3 regions of the Siphonobacter curvatus genome follow, and region 2 is predicted to be linked to each of the others. Evidence: riboswitches for the same ligand, from Rfam matches in the RefSeq annotation. Region 2 holds a riboswitch; each other region holds the start of a gene.
The links. A riboswitch is a leader RNA that binds a small molecule or an ion and turns the genes downstream of it on or off. The one in region 2 is predicted to bind cobalamin.
Positions count from the first base shown of each region.

Region 1 (6,179 bases), on a different contig from region 2:
TGTATTTCTCGGTTTTCGATTGAGCGAAGGTCGTCCAACGTACCGTCATGGCTTCGGGACGTTCTACGTCACCGTAAATAATCGGTGGCTTCACGCAACGACTGCCGTAACTCTGTACCCAGCCATTTTGAGTGAAGACGTAGCCCGTCAGTTGCTCGCCGAAGTATTCTACCATGTCGTTACGCTCGAACTCGCCGTGTACCAGTACGTCCAACCCTACTTCCTCCTGCCAGCGAATGGACCTTTCGATTTCCGCTTCTACAAACGTTTCATAATCAGCCTTCGTTACTTCGCCTTTCTTGTACTTCGCCCGCCATTGCCGCACTTCGTCGGTTTGGGGAAAGGAACCAATGGTGGTCGTGGGGAAGAGCGGTAATGGCAGGCTTTCTCCTTGAATTTGTTGACGAACGGCAAACGCACTATCCCGCTCAAAATCATCCGTTTGCACGGCCTGTACCCGCGTTTTAACGGCAGTTTTGTGAATCAGCAGACTCGTCCGGCGACTTTCCAAAGCCACCTGATTTTCCAGCAATAAGCCCTGAGCCTCTCCCTTGGACAGACGTCCCAGCGTCACTACTTCACCGAGTTTCTGCTTGGCAAAGGCCATCCAGTTTTTGATTTCCGGCGTCAGGACGGCTTCGTTTTTCTCTAGATCCAGGTCATACGGTACGTGCAGTAGCGAGCAGGACGGAGCAATCCAGACACGGTCTTTGCCCAGTACGTCCACCGCTCGCTGAATGAACGTCAACGATTGCGTGAAGTCATTTTTCCAGACGTTTCGTCCGTCCACGACGCCCAGCGAAAGGATTCGTTGCGAAGTGACAAAACTGGTATCGGCCAGGATGACTTCCAGTTGTTCGTTGCCGCGTACCAAATCCACGTGCAAAGCCGCTACGGGCAATTGCAGGGTCAGGGCCAGGTTGGGCTGTATGCTTTCAAAATACGTGGCAACCAGCAAGGATAGCTGAGGTACCGCCCGGGCTAGGTACTCGTAGGCCTGCTGAAAAGCGATTTGCTCATTCTCGGATAAGTCCAGCGTCAGGCAGGGTTCGTCGATCTGTACCCAGGTCGTACCTCGGGTAGCCAGTTCGCGTAGTACGTCGGCGTACACGGGCAACAAGCGTTCGAGCAGATCAATGCGATGGAAACCCGCTTCTTTTTCTTTGCCCAGTAACAGAAACGATACGGGGCCAAGCAAGACGGGCTTCGTCAGAATACCCATTTGCTTGGCATCTTCAAAGTCGTGAATGACTTTATCGGAATACCGCTTAAACTGCTGATTTTTCAGAAACTCCGGTACGATGAAGTGGTAATTGGTATCAAACCATTTCGTCATTTCCATGGCTCTGATGTCCAGCCCATTCTGCTGAATACCCCGGGCCATGGCGAAGTAGATTTCCAGTTCGCGATTACTCTTACCGTCAATCAGCGACTGGTAACGCTCGGGTACCGCCCCTACCATCAGGGCCGTATCCAATACCTGATCGTAATACGAAAAGTCGTTGGAAGGAATCCACTGGATACCGGCTTCCTGTTGCGTTTGCCAGTTTTGCCGACGGACCTGCCGTCCGGCCCAGAGGAGTTCATCTTTGGAGATTTTTCCGGCCCAGAATTGTTCGCTGGCCCATTTTAGTTCGCGTTTGCTGCCCACACGGGGGTAGCCCAGGTTGTGCGTAACCATGTTGTTTGTGTTAAAAAAGGGTTTAAAAAAACGCCTCTGAAACACCCAACCCGCCAAAAAAGGTGAATTGTTACGAATGCGTAGGCATACGATCTCCGGCTCACGTTCCTCGCTGAACGTCAGAAGAAGAATACACGTTTTCGACCCCGCTCTGAGCATCAGAACCGGGCGAAGAAACGCCTACAACATTTGTAAAATCAATGCGTGCATCAGGCCTTAGTCGTGAAGGCATGACCATTGAGAAGGTTGGCAAGTCTCCTGGCTTGTACCATGCTGGCCCCCCTTCTCATTCCTCACGGAACAATGGGAAATTTGGGCAGCACGTGTTTCGCTGCGGCGAAACGGGTACTTACAGTAGCACGTCTGCTCGTGATTTACACACGATTCCTTTTTCATTCCTTGGCGAGCGAAGACCTCCCCACGAAACCAACCATCCGATTGACGGGCATTACAAAGAACGCCGCAAATATAGAGCATAGTTTTTTTAAATATGGAAGCAGAATCTTTTTTAGAAAAGACGTTACTCCACCTACTCATTGCTGCAGCGTATATCTTTTTAGCAAAATTTTAAGAGGTTTCGCTTAAAAACTCGTCAGGTTTAGGGAAGTTTGGCCGAATTTCTAAATTTGTTCCGTTCTTGACTAACGCTTCAGAACTTTGTTACCGCGTGGTCTTACCATTACTCATTTAAACTTCTGATTCTATCTGATGAAGACGCTGAACCAGTACAATTTCGCCGGAAAAAAGGCACTTGTCCGCGTAGATTTCAATGTCCCTTTGAATGACCGCTATGAAATTACTGACGATACCCGCATCAAAGCTACCATCCCCACGATTCAGAAAATTCTGAACGACGGTGGTTCGGTAATCCTGATGTCGCACCTGGGTCGTCCGAAAGACGGTCCTACCGAAAAATATTCGCTCAAACACCTGGTTAATGCCCTGTCGCTGATTTTCAACCGTCCGGTAAAATTTGCCGATGACGCCATTGGTCAGCAGGCTGTAGATCAGGCCGCTAACTTGCAGCCCGGTGAAATCCTGCTGCTGGAAAACCTCCGTTTCTACAAAGAAGAAGAAAAAGGAGACGTGGCTTTCGCCGAGAAACTGTCTCGCCTGGGTGATGTTTGGGTAAACGATGCTTTTGGTACAGCTCACCGGGCACACGCTTCAACGGCGGTAATCGGTCAGTTCTTTACTGATAAAGTAAGCGGTTACGTCATGCAAGCCGAACTTGACAACGCTCAACGGATTCTGGATAATGTAGAGCGTCCGTACACGGCGATCATGGGTGGAGCGAAAATCTCCGATAAAATTCTGGTGATCGAACGCCTGCTGGATAAAGTGGATACGCTGATTCTGGGTGGCGGTATGACCTACACCTTCACGAAAGCCTTGGGTGGACAAATCGGAAACTCCATCCACGAAGACGACAAAATGGAGCTGGCTCTGGAGCTGATCGAAAAAGCGAAAGAAAAAGGAGTCAATCTACTGATGCCGCTAGATACGGTGATTGCCGATAAGTTTTCCAACGACGCCACCAAAACGACGGTTCCTTCGGGTCAGATTCCCGAGGGCTGGGAAGGGCTGGACATTGGACACCAGTCGATCGTAGTATTCAAAGAAGCCATCCTGAATTCGAAAACGATTCTCTGGAATGGTCCGATGGGTGTATTCGAATTCCCGAATTTTGCTGTAGGCACCAACGCCATTGCGGAGTACGTAGTGACGGCAACTGAAGAAAACGGAGCCTTCTCACTCATCGGTGGTGGTGATTCCGCCTCTGCGGTAAACAATGCCGGTTACGGTGACCGCGTAAGCTACGTATCGACGGGCGGTGGAGCTCTGCTCGAATACATGGAAGGCAAAACGCTTCCCGGGGTAGCGGCTCTGGATTAATTTCCTGACGAAATACCCAAACGATAAAGAGCCGATCCTGTAGGATCGGCTCTTTATCGTTTATTCTTTCCTTACTCCGCCAGTTTAAACTTTTTGGCAAGAGCAAATACTTCTTTGAACGATTTCGTAGTCAGCTGAGCGTCTTCGAGGGCATTGTGAAATTCGGCGTCTTCCCGTTCCAGTCCAAAATAACCCGCAATGGCTTTCAGACTCAGTGACTTAGGTACGGGCTTGCCATTGGCTTTCAGTACTTCAAAGGTGAAATAGCCGAGCGTATGCAGATCCAGCAGTTTGTTGGAATACGGCCACTTGATTTTCTCTTCCCGGTAGGCGTACCGCAGGAAATTAATATCGTTGATGACGGATTGTCCGCTAATGATAACATCCCGCAGGTATTGGGAATTATCCAGCGTCTGGGTACGGCCCCGCAGTCGACCGAGCTTTTCCAGTATCCACTCTTCAAATTGTGGGATGACGTCGTAAATCATGGGAGCGTCGTCCAGATCGCTCAGACTCAGACCGTGAATTTTAGCTGAATATTCCGAGAAAGCTTCTTCGTTTTCCGGATAGACATTCGACAGATACGTTCCCAGTTCATTCCAGTCATCATCGCACAAAACGGCTCCAATTTGTATGATTTCATTCCAGCCGGGTTCACCTCCGGTCATTTCCAGGTCTAAAACAAGATAAGGCATCGGTTCAAGTTGAGTAGAATTCAAAGATAAGGCAACAGCCCTATTATTCACCGGTTTTCGATTCAGGAATCCAGAAAGCAGTCATTCTGGAAATTTTGTTCAAATGATTGCGTAGATTATTAGAATAGTACAAAAATATTCAAAACTCTTCAGGCAGTTTGTGCGTTAATTTTATAGAAGCCATTAAAGTACGACCGTTTGGTCACAGCCCGAAAAGTACCATGATCTATAAAACACTTATTAACCCCAAGAAACGAATCATTGAGCTTGAAAAAACAATTTTAGAAGAAATCGAGCTCAAAAAAACCACTTTTTTGTATGCGTTCCGGATTTTGTTCGGAGCAGCCATTGCCTGGATGTTACTCGATTTGCTTCACATCGAGAAAAAAGAATGGGCACTTATTTCGGTAGCCATCGTCTCCGAGCCTGATTTTGGTGATCTACGTCGCAATACGATTTCCAGGATTATTAATACTATTAGCGGCTGTTTAATTGGTATTGTTTTTATCGTCCTGACGGGTGTTAATATCTTCTCCCTCTTTCTAGCCATTGCGGTAGCCATCTTCATGGGTACACTCATCAAACGGTATCCTTCTAGCTGGAAACTGGCTCCCTCTACCGTAATTGCTGTCATGACGCCAGCGATTTTTCAGCAAGCTTCCTGGCAGGATGCCCTTGAAATTGCCCTCCTCCGTACCTCAGAAGTAACCTTGGGTTGTATCGTCGCCTTTCTGGTCGGCTGGTTTTTCTCCGTGGTAAAGCGGAAGTTTAATTTCTAGGTTTCGGTTCCAGGGGTTGAAACCCCTGGTGACAACAGGGGGCCACCCCTACGTAGTTTTGCTGAGACGCTGAAATGTTTCGGTGCGTCAAACTTTTGAAACGTCAAACGATCCCAACAAGACCTTGGTAGTGGGCAAACTCCGTCCGGCCCCTCTATTCTATTTTCTTCCATTCATTCTTTTTTCCAGGAATTACACGAAACTTGTGGTCGCAGTAAAAATGCCGATCTAAATAGGGTATTACCGCCCTTGATCTGGTCTTTTCTTACAAAAACCAACAACAAGGATGAGTGTATTTAGTCTTGCCGGAAAAACGGCAGCCATTACCGGCGGTGGCAGTGGTATTGGCCGGGCCATTAGTGTCGAATTTGCCAGTCAGGGTGCTCATGTACATATTCTGGATCTGAGTGCGGAAGGGGCTCAGGCGACGGCTCAGGAAATTGAGTCAGCGGGCGGTCAGGTGACCGTACACGCCGTAAATGTAACGAATCAGGCCGAAGTACTGGCCGTTTTCGAGGCTATTGGCTCACTGGACATTCTGGTCAACAATGCAGGTATTGCCCACGTCGGTAATCTGGAAAAAACGACCGAAGCGGACCTTGACCGTATCTACAATGTTAATGTTAAGGGAGCGTATAACAGCCTCTTTGCCGCCGTGCCAAAAATGAAGTCTAAAGGCGGTGGAGTTATTCTGAACCTGGCGTCCATTGCGGCTCTGGTAGGTATTCCGGACCGTTTTGCCTACAGTATGAGCAAGGGAGCTATTCACGCCATGACCTTATCCGTAGCGAAAGATTACCTGAAGGATAATATTCGTTGCAACAGCATCTCCCCCGCCCGCGTGCATACACCCTTCGTGGATGGCTTCATCTCGAAAAATTATCCGGGCCAAGAAGAAGAAATGTTCCAGAAACTCTCAGCTACGCAGCCTATCGGTCGGATGGCGAAACCCGAAGAAATTGCTCAGTTGGCTTTGTACCTTTGCTCGGATGCCGCCTCGTTCATTACGGGTGTCGATTACCCGATTGACGGCGGTTTTACTACCTTGAATAACTAGTCTATCTTTTATTAACTCCTCTATTCGCTCATGAAAAAATTACTGACGCTATTAAGCCTGAGTACGCTTTT
Region 1 is NZ_PTRA01000001.1:1,585,082-1,591,260, reverse strand. It holds gene metE (5-methyltetrahydropteroyltriglutamate--homocysteine S-methyltransferase) at 1-1,681, opposite strand, end outside; cobalamin riboswitch at 1,913-2,127, opposite strand; gene C5O19_RS06435 (phosphoglycerate kinase) at 2,390-3,577, shown strand; gene C5O19_RS06430 (3'-5' exonuclease) at 3,649-4,272, opposite strand; gene C5O19_RS06425 (FUSC family protein) at 4,494-5,051, shown strand; gene C5O19_RS06420 (SDR family NAD(P)-dependent oxidoreductase) at 5,338-6,108, shown strand; gene C5O19_RS06415 (SGNH/GDSL hydrolase family protein) at 6,139-6,179, shown strand, end outside.
Region 1: linked by a shared signal. The riboswitch ahead of metE (5-methyltetrahydropteroyltriglutamate--homocysteine S-methyltransferase) and the one ahead of C5O19_RS20345 (ABC transporter substrate-binding protein) in region 2 are both predicted to bind cobalamin.

Region 2 (6,179 bases):
GGGCGGAAGTAGTGCATCTGAAGTGATTCCATCTAGTTAGTTTTGGCGGTGAACACGATGAACAGATTTGTACTTATTGAAAACCCGCCGTACCTAAAAGCGTAAGCGGGAAGCAATCTGATGAAAAAGTTTTAGTGAAGAAATGGGGTGACTAATTTCTTCAAGGACGCTTTACAACATCAGGCATGCGTTTGATGCTCCTATGCAATTACCCTTGTTGACATACTCCATTAGTTCTAGTTTTTTATAAAAAAATACAAAAAAACATTATCGTAAGGTAAGACAAGGCCTATCCGATTGGAGTAGGAACGGCACAGATCTATAGTTTGCTGATTCGTATGACTTATCCGATTACTGCCTAGTATTGCCAAATCCACTTTTAGCATCCGGTTGGTCTGACCATCAGAATCGGTATTTTTGTGGGTCAAACTTTAGGCAATGCAGCGAATCATCATCTCAGGAGGACCCGGAGCCGGTAAGAGTACCTTACTTGAAGCATTACAGGACCGGGGGTATTCTACTTCAGCCGAAGTATCGCGACTCCTGATTCAGGAACAGGTACAGCTGGATTCCAAGCGGGTTCCCTGGAACGATCTGAGCGGTTTTGCCGGGCTGGCTTTGGAACGAATGCAAAGGGCCTATCAACAAGCTCAGGGACCGCTGACGTTTTTCGACCGGGGCATTCCTGATATTCTGGCGTATCTACGGGTGGGCAACATTCCGGTGGAACCAGAGTGGATACAGGTGGCCCGCCAATACCCTTACGCTCCCTGGGTGCTGATGGCTCCGCCCTGGAAAGAAATTTACGTCAACGACGCCGAACGCTGGCAGACCTTTGCCGAAGCCACACGGCTGTACGAAACTCTATCGGAGGTGTATCAGTCGCTGGGCTATCAGCTGATCGTACTTCCCCAGGTTTCTGTGGCTGAACGCGTGGCTTTTGTGGAAAGTATACTGGAAAAAGGATCGCTACCTGATTTTATCCCGGAGTCCGGTTTTTGTCAATCAGGCAAGCTTCGTGTTAGTGACCCGACAATTTCTTCGTAGTTTTGCGGCCCCATCCAGGTAACCGTCGTGAGGCGACGGTTTGAAAAGGGAATCCGGTGCAATTCCGGAACAGTCTCCGCTGCTGTAAGTTCTGCAAGAGTTTTGAGTGTTGCGTTTAGCGTTCTGAGTTGTTGAGAATACTCCAAACACTAAACTCAAAACCCTAAACTCCCAACATTTCCTAACAAGATACGCCACTGTACCCTCTTGGGTATGGGAAGGGGTTGGGAAGAGAACGAGTCAGAAGACCTGCCTGAGTGGTTAACCCCCGACAGCTTTCGGAAGAAAAGCTCGTACGAATCATGATGCATCCTTTGTTTACTTTTCCGCAGAAATGTATGCGGCAATGGGCTTCACTGTTGGTAGTGGCAGCCTTCACGCTGGGTTTACTGAGCCAGTGTAGTTCCACCTCTTCCGTTGCTGAACAGGGCGAAGCGGCCGTTAAACACGACTACTTTCCCGAGAAAGTCCAGATCAAACACGCCAAAGGTTTTCGGATTACCTACCGCTCGCATTATAAAGTGGTACAGATTATGAGTCCCTTTGAAAAGAGCACGGATACGGCGACCTACGTTCTCCTGCAACGCGGTACGCCCCGCCCGAAAGGGTACGAGAATAGTCAGCTCATTGAGATTCCTCTGCGTTCGCTGGTGGCAATGTCGTCCATGCATATTGGACTGGTTAGTTTTCTTGACGCCGAAGCTATTCTGGTAGGACTGGGCGATCTCAAGTACGTATCTTCCGAAAAAGTCATTGCTCGTATCAACGAAAAGAAAATTACGCAGGTGGGCAAAGATCAGACGCTCAACGAAGAAACGCTGGTCGCCATGCACCCCGATCTGGTAATGGCCGTGGGGCAACCCAATGCCCGCATGGATCGCTACCAGACGCTCAATGCCGCCGGAGTACCTGTACTGATCAACTCCGAGTGGGTCGAAACGACACCGCTGGGCCGGGCCGAATGGGTGAAGCTGCTGGCGGCGTTACTTAATCAGGAAGAACAGGTGAATCAGCGATTTGCCGCCGTAGAAAAGGAATACAATCGACTCAAATCCCTGACCCGTTCGGTCAAAACACGGCCCAGTATCATCACCGGTACCAGCTATAAAGATTCCTGGTTTGTACCCAATGGCAATAGTTACATGGCTCAGTTTTTCCGCGATGCCGGAGCTACTTACCACTGGAATGCCACCCGGGCCACGGGCAGTTTGCCGCTTAACTTCGAGGCCGTGTATCCCATTGGACTACAGGCCGATTACTGGTTGAATGTAGGCATCAGCGGACGAGATACGAAAAAAGACATCCTGGCCCGAGACGCCCGTTACGGAGATTTTAAAGCCTTCAAAACCGGCCAGTTGTATAACTACAGCAAGCGAACCAACGCCCGGGGATCAAACGATTACTGGGAATCGGGAGCTGTTCATCCGGAGCGGGTACTGGGCGATCTGATTAAAATTCTGCATCCCGAACTCCTGCCCGATTACGAACTGTATTATTACAAACAACTCCAATGACACCACGCCTGCGACTCGTGCTGGGTTTACTCCTGGCAGCAACGGTAGTTGGTTTTCTGGTGAACCTTACCCTGGGTTCCGTAGCCATTCCGCTTCGAGAAGTGGTACGTATCGTACTTCACCATGAATCCGAACAGACGGCTTGGCTATTTATCGTTGAAAAAATTCGTATTCCCAAGGCCTGTACCGCCGTGCTGGTCGGCTGGGGATTATCCGTGAGTGGGCTGCAAATGCAAACGCTTTTTCGCAATCCGCTGGCTGGCCCCTCCGAACTGGGTATTACCGCCGGGGCGGGTCTGGGCGTGGCGGCGGTGATGCTGGGTAGTGGGAGCGTTACCAGTCTATACGCCATCCGACAACTGGGGCTTTCCGGGAGCTGGCTAATTGTGGGCATGGCTTCGCTGGGTTCTGCTCTGGTACTGGGACTGGTCCTGCTCATTGCCGGACGACTCCGCGACCATGTGGTTCTGTTGCTGGTCGGGGTAATGGTCGGCACGATTACCTTTTCCGTCATTAGTATCTGGCAGTATTTCAGTCAGCCCGAACAGATTCAGGAATATTTACTCTGGACCTTTGGTTCGCTGGGTGGCGTACTCGGGTCACACCTGTACGTGCTCTCCGGCGTGGTCCTGCTGGGACTGGTTCTAGCCTTTGCCTCTTCCAAAGCACTAAATGCTTTACTGCTGGGAGAGGCCTACGCCCGTAGTATGGGGCTGACCGTTCGGCGGGCCCGCACCCTGATTATTGCCAGTACAAGTCTGCTTACGGGCAGTATCACCGCGTTTTGCGGTCCGATTGGGTTCATTGGCATTGCCGTACCGCACCTGACCCGTTCGTTGCTGGGCACCTCTAATCACCGCATTCTCATTCCGGCGAATGGCCTCATAGGTAGTCTGTTGATGTTATTATGCGACAGCATTGCCCAGCTTCCCGGTACGCAATCGATCTTACCCATCAATGTAGTGACGTCCTTACTGGGGGCTCCGGTGGTGATCTGGATGCTTGTCAGTCGTCATAAATCCGTTTTTGTATGAGCCAGCCGCTACTAACGACCCATGACCTGCGGATTGGTTACCCAACGAAATCCGTTGCTGGGCCTCTCAATCTGAGCTTGCAGCCGGGTCAGTTGGTCGGTTTGCTGGGTCCCAACGGAGCGGGCAAATCGACGTTGATGCGAACCCTTTCGGGTTTACAGGCGGCCTTAAGTGGCGAAATTCACCTGAACGGGCAGGTACTAGCCAGCCTCGCTCCTACTGATCTGGCCCGAAAACTCAGTCTGGTCCTGACCGAACGCGTCGAATCCGGACACCTACGGGTTCGCGAACTGGTAGCTCTGGGCCGCACGCCGTACACCAATTGGTTGGGCAGTCTGACTGCGGAAGATCAGCGTAAGGTGGACTGGGCCTTGGAATTGACGGGAACCACGGCCTTTGCCGATCGACGCATCTCCCAGCTTAGCGATGGCGAACGGCAGAAGGTCATGCTCGCCCGGGCACTGGCTCAGGATACCGATCTGATTTTGCTGGATGAACCCACCGCTCACCTGGATTTACCGAGTCGGGTGGAGTTGATGCGACTGCTACACGAGCTGGCCCGGCAAACGGGAAAGGCCATTCTGCTTTCCACGCACGAACTGGATCTGGCCCTGCAGGCCGCCGACCAGTTATGGCTCATGGGAACCAACGGCCGTTTTGCTCAGGGTGTCCCCGAAGATTTGGTTCTCAACGGTGCGTTTGAGAGGGCCTTTACGGCTACTGGTTTTGTGTTTGATCGTCTTACGGGGACTTTCCAGCTGTACCCCTCCCCTACGGGCCCTGCCGTACAACTGACGGGCGAAGCCGGTTCGTTGTTCTGGACCCGGCGGGCCTTGTGGCGGGAAGGCTACCGCACGGAGCCTGGGGCTGCCCTTTCCGTGGAGGTACAGTCCGATCGCTGGCTGATTGATGGAGCCGTTGCGGTCACTTCCATCCAGGCATTACTTGAAGAACTTTCCAAACGGCTCAAGGGCCGATAACTCATCTTATGAAAATTTACACCAAAAAAGGCGACAAAGGAACGACGGGTTTGTTCGGCGGTAGTCGCGTCGCCAAAGATAACGTCCGCGTGGAGTGCATCGGTACGCTGGATGAGGTTAACTCAACGATTGGACTGTTACGCGTGAAGCTCGGGACTGAGCACGAATGGCAGACCAATCTGCACAAAATTCAGAAGGATCTGATGGACATGATGTCGCACCTGGCCCGTCCTTCCGACGCGAAAAAAATCAACACGAACCCGCTTCCCGAAGACGGAGCCGAGTTTTGCGAAACCTGGATTGATGACCTGGAAGCGGCCATGACCTCCCCTTCCGACTACTTCCTCTTGCCCGGTGGAAACGAGATTTCAGCCCTCTGTCACATGATTCGTACGCAGATGCGGCGGGGTGAGCGGCGACTGGTTTCACTCATCAAAACCGATACCGTCCACGAGGCCATTCCGGCCTACATCAACCGCCTGTCCGATCTGTTTTTTACACTAGCCCGGGCTGAAATGGATAAAGCCGGAGTCGCCGAAGAAAAATGGCAACTCTTTCTGTACAAACGCTTTAAGAAACCCGAATGATCATTTACATCTCGGGTGGAGCCCGGAGCGGCAAAAGTCGCTACGCTCAGGAGCGGGCTCTCGCTCTTTCGGAGTCGCCGGTGTACGTGGCTACGGCGAAAATCTGGGACGAAGATTTCGCCGGACGGGTGAATCGGCACCGGCGGGAACGCGGTCCGGAATGGACGACGTTTGAAGCCGAAAAAGATCTGGCTACCCTTCCCTTACCCGGTCGGGTCGTCGTCATCGACTGCGTCACGCTCTGGCTCACCAACCTATTTATGGCTCACGAAAACGATCTGGACCGGACACTGGCAGCGTTTCAGGCCGAGGTGGATGCTTTGGTAGAGACTCCGGCTACGTTACTGATTATTTCCAACGAAATTGGCATGGGCCTCCACGCCGATACGCCGCTTGGACGGCAGTTCACGGATTTGCAGGGCTGGGCGAATCAATACGTGGCCCGTCAGGCGGAGGAAGCAATTTTTATGGTATCCGGCTTACCCCTGCGGCTGAAGTAATGAGCAATGACCTGACACAAATCCATTCGTTTCTGTCAGGTCATTTATTCGCAAAAATTTGACCCAATTCCCGTTGCAGATCCTCTCCCCGTAGATCCCGGGCAATGATTTTACCCGAAGGATCAATCAGAAAATTAGCGGGAATGGACCTGATCCCGTACTGCTTGGCCGCTGCGTTTTCCCAGCCCTTTAAATCCGAAACCTGGGTCCAGGTAAGCTGATCTTTCTCAATGGCTTTTAGCCAGGCTTTTTTCTGACCCGGAAAATCGAGGGATACGCCCAGGATCGCAAAGCCTTTGGCTTTGTAGGTCTGATAAGCCTTGACAATTTGCGGATTTTCCTGCCGACAGGGACCACACCAACTGGCCCAAAAATCGATTAACACGTATTGATTTTTAAAATCCGATACCTTGACGGCCTTGCCTTCGGGTGTAGGCTGCTCAAAATCGGGGGCCGTACTACCCACCTGGGTGCGTGTGGGGGCTGCCAATTGCATGGGAATATCCCTACCCAGCGG
Region 2 is NZ_PTRA01000005.1:41,745-47,923, reverse strand. It holds gene C5O19_RS20350 (AAA family ATPase) at 439-1,047, shown strand; cobalamin riboswitch at 1,047-1,318, shown strand; gene C5O19_RS20345 (ABC transporter substrate-binding protein) at 1,350-2,561, shown strand; gene C5O19_RS20340 (iron ABC transporter permease) at 2,558-3,595, shown strand; gene C5O19_RS20335 (ABC transporter ATP-binding protein) at 3,592-4,575, shown strand; gene C5O19_RS20330 (cob(I)yrinic acid a,c-diamide adenosyltransferase) at 4,584-5,162, shown strand; gene C5O19_RS20325 (bifunctional adenosylcobinamide kinase/adenosylcobinamide-phosphate guanylyltransferase) at 5,159-5,662, shown strand; gene C5O19_RS20320 (TlpA disulfide reductase family protein) at 5,703-6,179, opposite strand, start outside.

Region 3 (6,179 bases), on a different contig from region 2:
GTTTTGATGGGCTGCGGTACGTCCATGGGCGGCGTGGGTTTGGTAGGACCGAACGGATAGGTCATCACGCTGTCTTTAATGTGCGGTACCATCAGGGCGTCCCAGATCGGACCACACACATCCTTGGCACTTTCCCCATCATTGGGTACCATTGCGTCCAGGTATACGAGTTGACGGATGCGGTCGGGTACCTGCTCCGCCACGCCCGCTATGACCATACCGCCGTAACTATGTCCGACGAGAATTACGTTGTGCAGGTCTTCAAACCGGATCACATTGACAATATCCGAGATGTACGTACTGAGGTTGACGTTGGCATTGGACAAATGCACGCGTTCACCCAAACCCGTAAGCGTTGGTCGGTAAACTTTATCCCCTTTGGCTGCTAGTAAGGCATCCACTTGGGCGTAATCCCATCCACCCGACCAGGCCCCGTGCACGAGCAGAAAGGTTCGTGGCGTACGCGATTGGGCCAGACTGACGGTGGATATTAGAAACGCGAGTAGGAAAAACAGATTTTTCATGAATGAGCTTGTTCGTTAGTATGAATGCGACAAAACTAGCTATATTCACTTTCGAAAAGATAGCTGTTACCTATGGGTAAGTAGTTACCTGAGAGTAAGTACGTATGAACCATTACCAAACATGAAAAGCACCGAACCCGCTTGCCAGTATGAATTGAAAGTAGCCAAAGATGCCATGGAAGTGATTCAGGGCAAATGGCGGATTCCCATTATCATCTCCCTGACGTATGGCAACAAACGCTTCGGTGAAATCCAGCGGGATATTCCGGAGATCTCGCCCAAAATGCTTTCGCAGGAACTAAAGGCACTGGAAGAAAATCAGCTCATTACCCGTACGCTGTACGACAGTATGCCCATCACGGTAGAATACGCCCTGACGCCTCTGGGCCTGTCGATGAAAGACCTGTTGGTCGAATTACGCAACTGGGGGAAGCATTTCAGAAAAGAGATAGTGGGAAAATAAGAAGCGTTACCTTCACTTCTATACTAAATCGTCTATACCAATCCTTGGAGTCAGGGGCGGGTTTAATAGCTGAAAACAGGAGCGACACTGAAATGGCTGCAAAGGCCTAAATTAGCCGCTCGGCGGGTAAAACGATAGAAGCCTTCCTATTGACTTTCCTCTTTCGCAGGGCCTGTCTAAACCGTAGTTAATCGGGCTAAACCTGAGTAAGGTTGAACAAAGACATGAGGTAATGTTATCTCTTCCTTCTTTAATCTATCATTTTTAGCCTACCTTCGCGGCCTCATTCAAGTTCTTTACTTCTTATTCCACGGAAAAAGGTTCTGTCGAAAGACAGATTAATAGGGAATCGTGTGTAAATCACGAGCTGTCGTGCAACTGTAAGTTCTACGCAGTTTGCGGTTGACCGTTTCCGTTTTCAATTACTCAAACATTGGCAACGGAAAACTGAAAACTGTAAACGGCATACGTTTCAGACAAATGAGCCACTGTATCATTCGGTATGGGAAGGCGTCTGAAATAGAACAAGTCAGGAGACCTGCCTTTTTCTTAGCTGGTCATGCTTTCACGGTTTAGAGCGTTATCAAGGGGAGCTTTGCTTTGTTGTATGGGCACAACTGTGCCGATACGCGTATGCCCGTGCGTAAGCTTTCCTGATTTCTTCTCTACCCCCGAACCATTATTAGCTAGAACGCAAGCGAAGAACTTTTAACCTTTTAGTTAAAAGTTATGCTCCCCATTTCTACTTCACGATTAAGTAGCAAAGTCCTTTTTACCACCTGGGTACTACTCTGCGGCATCCTCCTAAAGGCATTTTCGCAACACAAAAACGGCTCGCTGGAAGGGCGAATTGAAACGGAAATTCAGGAACCCCTACCCGGCATTTCCATTCGTCTGGAGCCCACGGGTCTGGGAGTAATCACCCAGGCCGACGGCAGTTTTAAGTTGCAGGCAATTCCGGCGGGAGCGTATACCCTCACGCTGAGCGGTATCGGGTACGAAGTGCGTCAGGTTCAGGTACAGGTCAAAGCCGGCCAAACCCTGCCCCTGCATTATCAGCTTAACCAGAAAACCCACGAGCTTTCGGTGGTGACGGTAACCAGTCAGCGAACCCGCTCGTTTTCGGCGATTAACAAAATCGATGTTCCGCTGCGGGATCTGCCTTTATCTACCAGCTCAGTCAGTTCAAAAACCATCGAGCAACGCGGCATTGATGATTTGGGGGATGCCATGAAAAATACCACGGGCGTTCGTTCCAACAACACCTACGGCGGTTTTCAGCACTTCACCATTCGCGGGTTCAGCAATTTCGTGGTACTGATTGATGGCGTTCGGGATGAGCGACATAACATTTCCACAAGTGCTCCCAACACGAATTTAGCCAACGTCGAACGCATCGAAGTACTGAAAGGCCCGGCTTCCGTTCTGTTTGGGCACTCGGCTTTGGGTGGTATCATCAACATCGTACGGAAACAGCCTACGGCCGATTTCAGGGCTAATTTTTCCGCGACTTACGGGAGTTTCAATACCCGTCGGATGCGGGCTGGTGCGGGTGGTTCGATCAACCCGAAGCTTCGGTACCGGATGGATTTCGGGGTGTCGAATACCGACGGTTTCCGGCAGGCGGGTATCTCTACTAACAATGCCTACGTGGCCTTGGAATATACACCCACCCGCAAGGACTACTTTTATTTGTCGGTGGGAGCCAATAAAGATGTGTACCGCACGGATTCGGGTATTCCCGTTTTGGCGGGCGGCGTGCTGGTTCCCGGCATGGATCTAACGACGCGTTACAACGACCCCGCTGATTTTTTAAAGCATACGCGAACGGATGTTCAGTTTCGCTACGTGCGGCAGCTTATGGCCAACCTGAAACTTTCCAATCAGCTCTCGTATTCGGACGATAACATCGATTATTTTTCAACGGAAGAACTGACGCTCAATACCCGGCGGGATTCCATTACCCGCTCGTTTCCCTACTACTTCAATCACCTCACCAAGCCGTTACAAAATCAGCTGGAGCTGACCTACGATCTCAACATCGCCAAGGTTTCGCAGAAGATTTTGCTGGGGTATTCGCTTAGCGTACTAGACCGTAAAACGTATAACGGTGCTATTTTTGGTGCCGGCAAAGGAGCAACCATTCCCGTACAAAACCCGATTGAAAACCAGGGATATATCGATTACTACGATACCTACTACCGGGCTACGGATGAAACGGTACACGGAATTTACTTACAGGATTTCATCCGGTTTTCCGAAAAAATCAAGGCATTAGTTGGGTTGCGTTACGATGTATTCAAAGGCGAATATTACACCGATCAGGTGGACAAAGACCGCCAGGTAACCAACTACGGAGCGAAATCAACCATAGCCCGGAATGCCCTGACCTATCGGCTGGGCCTAGTCTATCAGCCCATTGAACCTTTATCCATCTATGCCTCGTACTCAACGTATTTCAAACCCTCCCGCCGGGTAGCTCCAAACGGGGAGACGTTCGATCCCGAAACGGGTTATCAGGCTGAAGTGGGCTCCCGACTGGAGCTGTCATCAAAATTTGCCGCTTCGGCTTCGGTCTACTACATGCGAAAAGACAATCAGGTGGAAAGTTTGCCCGGTGGCGTTTTCAAACGCGTAGGTTCGGCGGAATCAAAAGGCTTTGAAGTGGAGGCTCAGGGCAATCCCTTCGCGGGCCTTGATTTGACGGTGGGTTATACTTTTACCAAAGCCCAGTACTTACCCTACGCCAGTGCAGAGGTAAACCCCGTGGCGGGTAAAACGGCGGTGCTGGCTCCGAAGCATCTGGTAAATACCTGGCTAAACTACACGGTTCAGCGAAAAACCTTGAAAGGGCTGAATGCTGGGGTGGGCTTCAACTATCAAAGCGAAGCCTTCGCCAACTCGGCGAATACGTACGTTTTGCCGTCCTATCGAACCGTCGATGTGGCCCTGGGGTATCAGCTGAACCGCGTGGGCATTCGGGCGAATGTGAATAACCTGTTTAACGAACGCTATTTCACCAACGTGATCTTAACCCGGCAGTTTTATCCCGGAGCCACCCGTAATTACCTGCTGACGCTTAGTTACCAACTTTAACCTTTCAGCCGCGGACTTTTGGAGTCTGCGGCTTTGTATATCTTTCGTGAAAACAGTCACCAAAGCCATTCGGCTCGTTCATCGCTACCTGGGATTTGCCTTGAGTCTACTGTTTCTGGTCTGGTTTCTGTCGGGACTGATGATGATGTACGTGTCGTATCCGACGCTCAAATCACACCAGAAGCTGCAACAAACGCCTCCGATTGATTTGACAACCTGCCTGTTAACGCCGGCAGAAGCGATTACTAGAGCAGGAGTAACGGATTCCATCAAATCCATTCGCTTAGGTATGGTACTGAATCGGCCCGTATATCGGATCGTTACCCTACAAAACCGCCAGCTTAGTATCTACGCGGATAACCCGGCTATTTTGCCCTATGCCAGTGAAAGCTTTGCTCGTCAATTGGCTCAGCACTGGTCCCATGCGGGGGTACAGCAGGTTGAAAAATTAACAGAGATCGATCAGTGGATGGCGGCCCACCGCTCACAGGGCTACCTGCCCGAAGTATATCGAATGCAAATGGGCAACGAAGCGGGGACTTATGTGTATGTGTCTCCTTTTTCAAACGAAGTCGTTCAACAGGTTACGGCCCGGCAACGGTTGCTAGCCTGGCTGGGACCGATTCCGCACTGGATTTATCCGACGTTCCTCATCCGTAACCGACCCGTCTGGAGTCAGATAGTCATCTGGGTTTCCATAATCGGAACCCTGATGTGTCTGGCAGGATTGGCGATGGGCTTCATTCGCTACCAACGTAAACGGCCCGAATCGCTGGCGTTTAGTCCGTACAAGAAACGCTGGTTCCGCTGGCATCATTACACGGGTTTTATCTTTGGGCTTTTCGCGTTTACCTGGGTATTGAGCGGCTTGTTTTCCATGAGCCCTTTCAACTGGACACCCTCCGCCCGCCTTTCATCGCAAGCAACCGAACGCTGGATGGGTGGCCCGCTAAACCTGACCTTATTTAAAGTAAGTCCGGCGGCGGCTTATCAGAAGTTATCGCGGGAACTGGTACTCAAAGAGATACAATTAATTCAGTGGAACGGCAGACCTTACTACCTGGCTCTGCAGGACGATCATCACACGCGTGTACTGGCGGCGGATGAAGTCGAAGCCAATCCGTTTCAGACCTTTGAAACTCAGGCAATCGAAGAAGCAATTCGGAAACTGGAACCGAAGGTAGCGGTGCTGGAATCGAAAGTCCTGGACCGTTATGACGCGTACTATTACGCGAAGAACGGCGAAAAACGTTTGCCCGTATTACGAATCAAACTCGACACCCCCGAGCAAATCTGGTATTACGTGGATTTAAAAACGAGTCAGGTGGTATCTAAACACCAGACATTAACACGCGTCGAACGCTGGCTGTATCACGGGTTACACAGTCTGGACTTTAACTTTTTATTAAATCGAAGACCGCTTTGGGATATTACCCTGATCGTTTTATTACTCGGTGGAACGGCTACCAGCAGTACGGGTCTGGTACTAACCTGGCAGTGGCTGCAGCGAAAAAGAGTTACGAAACGAAAGCAAACAACCGTCCGGATGGGGGCTATCAAGCCCGTTTCCGAACGGTTGAAATGAAGGGTGACCGGAAAGAATAGTGAGTCACAGTACCCTGATTGAAAGAAGAGTAAGAAGACCGTTCAAGTCCTCTTACTCTTCTTTCAGTTTAAGGTTACGAAAAGAAATTCCTTGCATCCAGTCCTGTAAGGCCAGGTGCCCTTTGGTAGCTTTGCCAAAAGCCGGGAAGTGTTGGAAATTCGTGTTTTTAATTTTCTGTTTCCATTCTGGTGTGGTTAAATCTTGTTCGGCGGTTAAGACACCATTGAGGTAGAATTCGATTTTACCGTTTTTCTGCTTGATTTCGGATTGGTTCCACTCGCCCACGGGTTTGGTTACGGCTTCGTTTTTCTGGGGAGCAAATCCGTACAGACAACCCGCTCGTTTTTTCAGATCAGCGTTATAATCGTAATGCGAGGGTTCCAGCAGTTGGTACTCTGGCCCCGAAGCCCAGGCGGTGGGAATGTCCTTGCGTTCAACCACATTGATAAAGACGCCACTGTTGCCAGCCTTGGAGATTTTCCATTCAAAC
Region 3 is NZ_PTRA01000002.1:439,670-445,848, reverse strand. It holds gene C5O19_RS16965 (alpha/beta fold hydrolase) at 1-524, opposite strand, end outside; gene C5O19_RS16960 (winged helix-turn-helix transcriptional regulator) at 646-987, shown strand; cobalamin riboswitch at 1,289-1,547, shown strand; gene C5O19_RS16955 (TonB-dependent receptor) at 1,717-4,083, shown strand; gene C5O19_RS16950 (PepSY domain-containing protein) at 4,130-5,668, shown strand; gene C5O19_RS16945 (3-keto-disaccharide hydrolase) at 5,741-6,179, opposite strand, start outside.
Region 3: linked by a shared signal. The riboswitch ahead of C5O19_RS16955 (TonB-dependent receptor) and the one ahead of C5O19_RS20345 (ABC transporter substrate-binding protein) in region 2 are both predicted to bind cobalamin.